2 regions of the Rahnella variigena genome follow, and region 2 is predicted to be linked to the other one. Evidence: predicted binding sites of a transcription regulator. Region 2 holds the regulator's gene; the other holds the start of a gene.
The links. Region 2 encodes CRP, which controls carbon source genes, mostly activating them, when cyclic AMP is high. Its sites were predicted from a motif close to ATGTGANNNNNNTCACAT; they were not measured.
Positions count from the first base shown of each region.

Region 1 (3,418 bases), on a different contig from region 2:
GGTCACACCGATGGCTTTGCGGAACACAAAGATGTTTTCGTTGGGACGGTCGCTCTGAATGATTTCGCCTTCGTAACGGCGCGCCCATTCAGCCATGTAATCGAGATAATCCGCGGTGAACAGCACTTCGGTTTGCGCCAGACCATAAGTCTTGCCACCTTCAGCAATAATGGTGTCAGTCAGTTCGGCTTCGCGCTCGCGGATACCGGCGGCGATTTTATGCAGCCATACGCCGCGTTCAACCGCAGGCAATGCTTCCCAGCCCGGTTGCGCCGCTTCTGCCGCATCAATGGCTCTTCTGGCATCTTCTGCCGAGCCTTCAGGGATCTGCGAAATTACCTGTTCTGTTGCCGGATTCACAACGTCAATCCACTTACCGCCGGTGTTTTCAACGAATTCGCCGTTGATGTACATACGTTTCTGAACTGTGCTCATGTAGGGAGTCTCCAAGATACGGATAGAGGTGATGAACGAGTTGTTAATAAAAAAGCTCTTTTTTGTGAAGTTTTAACAGCCTGTTCTATCCGTCTGGTTTTTACCTTTCCGTGATTGCCATTTAATTTTGAGAAATGGCAAAAATGTCATAGTCGTGTTGCCCGACATAACATTTCTGCAAATTATGGTGATATCTACTGACGAACACTTCTTGGCGCATAGCCAAACTCGCGTTTAAACAATGTGGAGAAGTAATTGCTGTCGCAAAAACCGCAGTTATGGGCGATCTCGGTAATCGGGCTGTCGCTGAAACGCAGCATATTGCGCGCATTAAGCAGGCGCAGACGGTTGAGATAATTGAGCGGCGTGCAGCCGGTTTGCTGTTTCATCTGCCGGTGCAAGGTGCGCAGCGACATCGAGAACTGCGCAGCCAGTTGCGGCCAGTCGATTTCTTCGTCGTAATGTTCGTTCATCCAGTCCAGCAAATTATTCAGGTCACCGCCCTGCCCGCGATAACCCACGTCGCGGCTGCCTTTGCGCAGCAACAATAAGAGCTGCATAAAGTACAGCTCCTGCTGCGCCTGATTTTCCGGTGACAGGCTGAAGGGCTTACGCGCCAGCTGATCAATAATGGTTTTGGCCTGAGTTATCTGATTCGGACTGATGCGCCAGTGCGCCGGATAAATTCCGTCCACTTCCTGCGGTAACAAATCGCTGACGCAATTCAGGAACCGAAACGCATTTGGGCTGCGGTACAGCACGTTGGTCAGATGCAGATTGTCGGTATCTTCATAAAGATGGTGGTCGCTGTGGCGGACAAAACAGACGCTGCCGGCACTGAGGATCAGCGGCTGGTCGTTGAAAACGTGCGTGCCGGTACCCTGCTCGACCAGCACAATTTCATTGAAATCCTGATGATGATGTTCGGGAAACGTTTCCTGCGGATAACGGGGTTCAATGGCGACCGGAAAATCCCCTGAGGAAAAATACTCACTACTGCGTAGCACGGTCATTTCCAACTCCTTATTAACATTATCGTAATATCTTAGTCGTCACCGGCGCGTCTATAAGGCTGAAACTGTGATCCGCCAGCCGCTTTTGAACAAAACATTTCCCTCCTTACAAAATCCTGCGCCATCCGCCGTACCGCGTGGCTTTACACCTTATTTAAGTGCGGACTTCAGAGACCGGTAATGTGTGGTTTTCTGACCGTTTGGCATGACCGAAACAAAATTGTTATCAAATTGTGAGGTTGTTCGCTTAAACCTTTGCGTCTTTGCCATAGTTAGCGCTGAACTGGCACTCGCGGAAAGGTCAGTCTGACGGCAACCTCCTAGAGTCGTGATCATGCGCCTGGCGCGTCGGCAACTTTTCGTCGTTAAACTTTTTGCAGATTTATGCGAATAGCATGCGGAGTACCAACAATGAAATTAAAACACGTACTGAGCCTTACCCTGATGGCGAGCAGCATCCTGCTGGCGGGCGCGGCATCGGCAGAAGTGAAAATTGCGCTGGTAGCGAAATCGCTGGGCAACGGTTTTTTTGAGGCGGCTAACGTCGGTGCGCAGCAGGCAGCCAAAGAACTGGGGGACGTTAAGGTAATTTATACCGGCCCGACCACCACCACCGCCGAAGCGCAGATTGAAGTGCTGAACGGCCTGATCGCGCAGGGTGTCGATGCCATTGCCGTCTCCGCAAACGACCCTGATGCGCTGGTGCCGGTACTGAAAAAAGCCATGCAGCGCGGGATTAAAGTGGTGTCGTGGGATTCCGGCGTCGCCAAAGATGGCCGCCAGATCCACCTCAATCCTTCCAATAACGCGCTGATCGGCGAAACTAACGTCAAACTGGCCGCCGATGCGCTGAAAGCCCTGAACGTGGAAAAAGGCGATGTGGCAATCCTCAGCGCCACGCCGACCTCCACTAACCAGAATCTGTGGATCGCAGAGATGAAAAAAGTGCTGCCTAAATATCCTTCGGTGAATCTGGTGACTGTCGCTTACGGCGATGATCTGTCAGATAAAAGCTACCGTGAAACCATCGGATTGCTGAAATCCTACCCGGATCTGAAAGTGATTATTTCTCCGTCTTCCGTCGGTATCGTGGCGGCGGCGCAGGCGGTGAAAGATCAGGGCAAAATCGGCAAGGTTTACGTAACCGGCCTGGGTTTGCCGTCTGAAATGGCGGGTGCGGTGAAATCCGGGGCAACGAAAAGTTTCGCCATCTGGAACCCGATTGATCTGGGCTACGCCGCGACTTATCTGGCGGACGATTTAGTCAAAGGCACCGCCACCAAAACCGAAGCCAGCATGGGCCGTTTAGGCAAAGTGAAACTGGATGCTGACGGCAGCGGCGCGATGGCAGAACCGTTTGTCTACGACGCCAGTAACATCGACAAATTCTCCAAAATCTTCTGATCCTGAATGCGGCTCATCGTGATGCGGTGAGCCGTTTTGTTGTGCTTAGCCAGACAGGGGAACTGAAATGACAGACTCAACGACGCCGCTTTTATCATTAAAAGGCATCAGCAAAGTCTTTCCGGGTGTCAGGGCGTTAAACAACGTTCACGTGGATTTGTATCCGGGAAAAGTAACCGCCCTGATTGGCGAAAACGGCGCGGGAAAATCGACGCTGGTGAAAGTCATGACCGGCATTTATCAGCCGGAAGAAGGCGAACTGCGTTATAAAGCGATTCCAATCAAACTGCCGAATCCCGAATCCGCGCACAAAGTTGGCATTACCGCCATTCATCAGGAAACCGTGCTGTTCGACGAGCTTTCCGTCACCGAGAATATTTTTGTCGGCCATTACATCTATCGCGGGCTGTTTAAACGCCTGAACTGGCCGGTTATGCATCAGCAGGCACGCGATATTCTGACGCGCCTGGAAGTGAACATTGACCCGCACGCCACCCTTAAAGACCTGAGTATCGCGCAGCGTCATATGGTGGCGATTGCCCGTGCGCTGTCGTTTGATGCCCAGG
Region 1 covers NZ_NSDJ01000002.1:26,439-29,856, reverse strand. Annotated here, with positions in the region: gene aldA (aldehyde dehydrogenase) at 1-435, opposite strand, end outside; gene rhaS (HTH-type transcriptional activator RhaS) at 630-1,448, opposite strand; gene rhaS (rhamnose ABC transporter substrate-binding protein) at 1,860-2,852, shown strand; gene CKQ54_RS22100 (sugar ABC transporter ATP-binding protein) at 2,920-3,418, shown strand, end outside.
Region 1: the regulator CRP is predicted to act here: its motif matches at 1,680-1,697, upstream of rhaS (rhamnose ABC transporter substrate-binding protein).

Region 2 (3,418 bases):
TCCAAACTGCTGATCAAAGAAGGGCAACTTTCCACGTTATTACCTGCACTGCGCGAAGGGAAACTGGATTTCGCGGTCGGTACCGCCGGGCCGGGATTTCCGCTGGAAGATCTGGTACGTGAGCCACTGTTCAGCGCACCTTTCTGCGTTATCGCCCGGCGTGGACATCCGCTGGCGGGCGCCACGACCTTCGAAGAATTACAAGATGCGCGCTGGCTGTTGCCCGAAACGGATATGGGGTATTACCAGCAAATCAGGTTATCGATGGGAGGATTTCATCAGCCGGCAGCGGAAATGCCGGTGCATACAGATTCGGTGGTGTGCGGGCTAAATATGGTGTTGCAGTCTGATTATCTGACCATTGTGGCGCGGGCGATGAAAGCGCCGTTCGGGCTGGAAGACAGGCTGAGTATGCTCAATATCGATACCCTGCCGCAGGCAGAATACTGTGTGCTTTACTCGCAAAAATCGCCGCTGACGTTTGCCGCGCGGCGATTTTTGGATTTATTGCGCAGCCAGTGCCACGCGTATGACTGGTCGTAACTTATTCGACGCTGATCACTTCAAAGCTGTGCGTGATGGTCGCCGCTTTGCCGAGCATCAGGGACACCGAGCAATACTTTTCCGCAGACAGGCTGACGGCACGTTCAACAATCTTATCGGTGAGATCTTTACCGGTGACGATAAAATGCAGATTGATGTGCGTGAACAGGCGCGGCGCTTCTTCGCGGCGTTGTGAGGTCAGCTTGACTTCACAATCACGCACGTCGTTACGGCCTTTTTGCAAAATAGACACCACATCAATCGCGCTGCAACCGCCTGCGGACATCAGCAGCATTTCCATCGGGCTGGGTGCTTTATCGCCCGCATTACCATCCATAGAAATCTGGTGGCCTGACGCTGACTCGCCTAAAAACGTCAGCCCTTCTACCCATTTTACGCGTGCGTGCATGAACTATTCTCCCGGTGAATAAACTCGTCGAATTCCGCTCCCAGAGTACCCTTTCACCTAAAATCTGGCAACGTAACCCGATCGCCATCATGCTGAAGCGAGACAACAGAAGACAGCATTGCAAACCTGTGCTACAAACAAAGCCGAAACATACTTTCCAGTGAATTGCGGTGACGGTTTTCGCGGTTTAAGAACAGAACCCACGGTGATAACGGCAATAATCAGGCTGTTTCACTCCGACACCCGCTTGCAGCATTTCTGGGGAGTTATATGCTGAAAGGGCGCTTTTGATTTTGAAGTGCCATACAGGGAACTCTGAGCCCTGTGATTTTGGGCAGCGATAACAACAGAGGATAATAGCAAATGGTTCTCGGCAAGCCACAAACAGACCCGACTCTCGAATGGTTCCTGTCTCACTGTCATATACATAAGTATCCTTCTAAAAGTACGCTGATTCACCAGGGTGAAAAAGCCGAAACGCTTTACTACATCGTGAAAGGGTCAGTTGCTGTCCTTATCAAGGATGAAGAAGGCAAAGAAATGATACTGTCCTACCTTAACCAAGGTGACTTCATCGGCGAGCTGGGACTCTTCGAAGAAGGTCAGGAACGTAGTGCGTGGGTTCGTGCAAAAACTGCCTGTGAAGTGGCTGAAATTTCTTATAAAAAATTCCGCCAGCTGATTCAGGTTAACCCGGATATTCTGATGCGTCTTTCCGCGCAGATGGCAAACCGTCTGCAAGTGACGTCAGAGAAAGTCGGCAACCTGGCCTTCCTCGACGTAACAGGGCGTATCGCTCAAACTCTGCTTAATCTGGCTAAACAGCCTGATGCGATGACCCATCCGGACGGGATGCAAATCAAGATCACCCGTCAGGAAATCGGCCAAATCGTCGGTTGTTCACGTGAAACAGTCGGACGTATTCTCAAAATGCTGGAAGATCAAAGTCTGATCTCGGCACACGGTAAAACGATTGTCGTTTACGGCACACGTTAATCCCTTAAAAATCGGCGCGGCAGAACACTGTCGCGCCTTTTTTATGGGCTAAGCTTTATCCATGACGCTATGGCGAAGACTGTTTTACCATCCGGAAGTTAACTACGCGCTGCGCCAGACGCTGGTGTTGTGCCTGCCCGTTGGTATCTGCTGGTTGTTCGGCAATCTGCAAATGGGGCTGCTGTTCTCTCTTTGTCCTGCCTGCTGCAACGTCGCGGGCCTGGATACTCCGCATAAACGCTTTTTCAAACGCCTGATAATTGGCGGAACGCTCTTTGCCATGAGCAGCATTCTGCTGCAAGTGATGCTGGAAAGCTGGCACATTCCCCTGCCACTCATCATGTTGTCGCTGGCATTACTGCTTGGCGTAACCGGCGAAATCAGCCCGTTGCATGCGCGGCTGTTGCCCGGCGCGCTGGTGGCGACCATCTTTACACTGAGTATGGTCGGCGTTCGCCCGATATGGCAGGCGCCGGTGCTTTTCGCCGCCGGTACGGCCTGGTACGGATTATTTAACTGGGCGTGGTTTCGCATATCGGAAGAACAGCCGATGCGCGAAACGCTCAGCCAGCTCTATCTGCAACTCGCGGATTACTTCGAAGCTAAATACAGCCTGCTGACGCAACACACCGATCCTGAAACCGCGTTACCCCCGTTGCTGACGCGCCAGCAGCAGGTCATCGACCTGATTGCCCTGCTCTATCAGCAACTGCACATGCTGCCGCAACACGGCCATCATCATCACCATAAAAGACTGTTTCAGCGTTTTCAGGTCGCGCTTGATTTGCAGGAGCACATCACGGTGAGCCTGCATCAGCCGGAAGAAGTGCAGAAGCTGGTGGAAGAAAGCCACGCCGAAGCGGTTATCCGCCGTAATGCGCAGGTGATTTCCGCCCGTCTGCGGGTCATCGCCGACGACATTCTTTATCACCGTTTATCCGAACGGTTTACGATGGCCAACGAGCTGGCCGCGCTGGAGAAAATCGCCGCGCGCAATCCTGAGAATCCGGTCGGCCAGTTTTGCTACTACCACTTCAGCCGCATTGCACGCCTGCTGCGGACACAGCGCCCGTTGTACAAACGTGACCTGATGAACACTCAGCCGCGTTTACCCTTCTGGCCGGCGCTGAAAAGCTATCTTTCCTTCAAATCTGTCGCCCTGCGCAATGCCGCCCGTCTGGGGATCATTCTGGCGATTGGCAGCAGCCTGGGGCTGTTCTTTAATCTGCCCAAGCCCTACTGGATTTTGCTGACCATCATGCTGGTGAGTCAGAACGGTTATAACGCCACGCGCGTGCGGATCCAGCACCGTGCGCTGGGCACGCTGGCCGGATTGCTGATTGCCGCCGGTTTGCTGAAGCTGGAATTACCCGAAGGCATCACGCTGATGTGTATGCTGATCGTCACGCTGGTGTCGTATACGGTGCTGCGTAAAAACTACGGGCTGGCGATGGTCGGCATGACCGTGAC
Region 2 covers NZ_NSDJ01000001.1:359,016-362,433, forward strand. Annotated here, with positions in the region: gene CKQ54_RS01810 (LysR substrate-binding domain-containing protein) at 1-543, shown strand, start outside; gene CKQ54_RS01815 (OsmC family protein) at 545-952, opposite strand; gene crp (cAMP-activated global transcriptional regulator CRP) at 1,316-1,948, shown strand; gene CKQ54_RS01825 (YccS/YhfK family putative transporter) at 2,010-3,418, shown strand, end outside.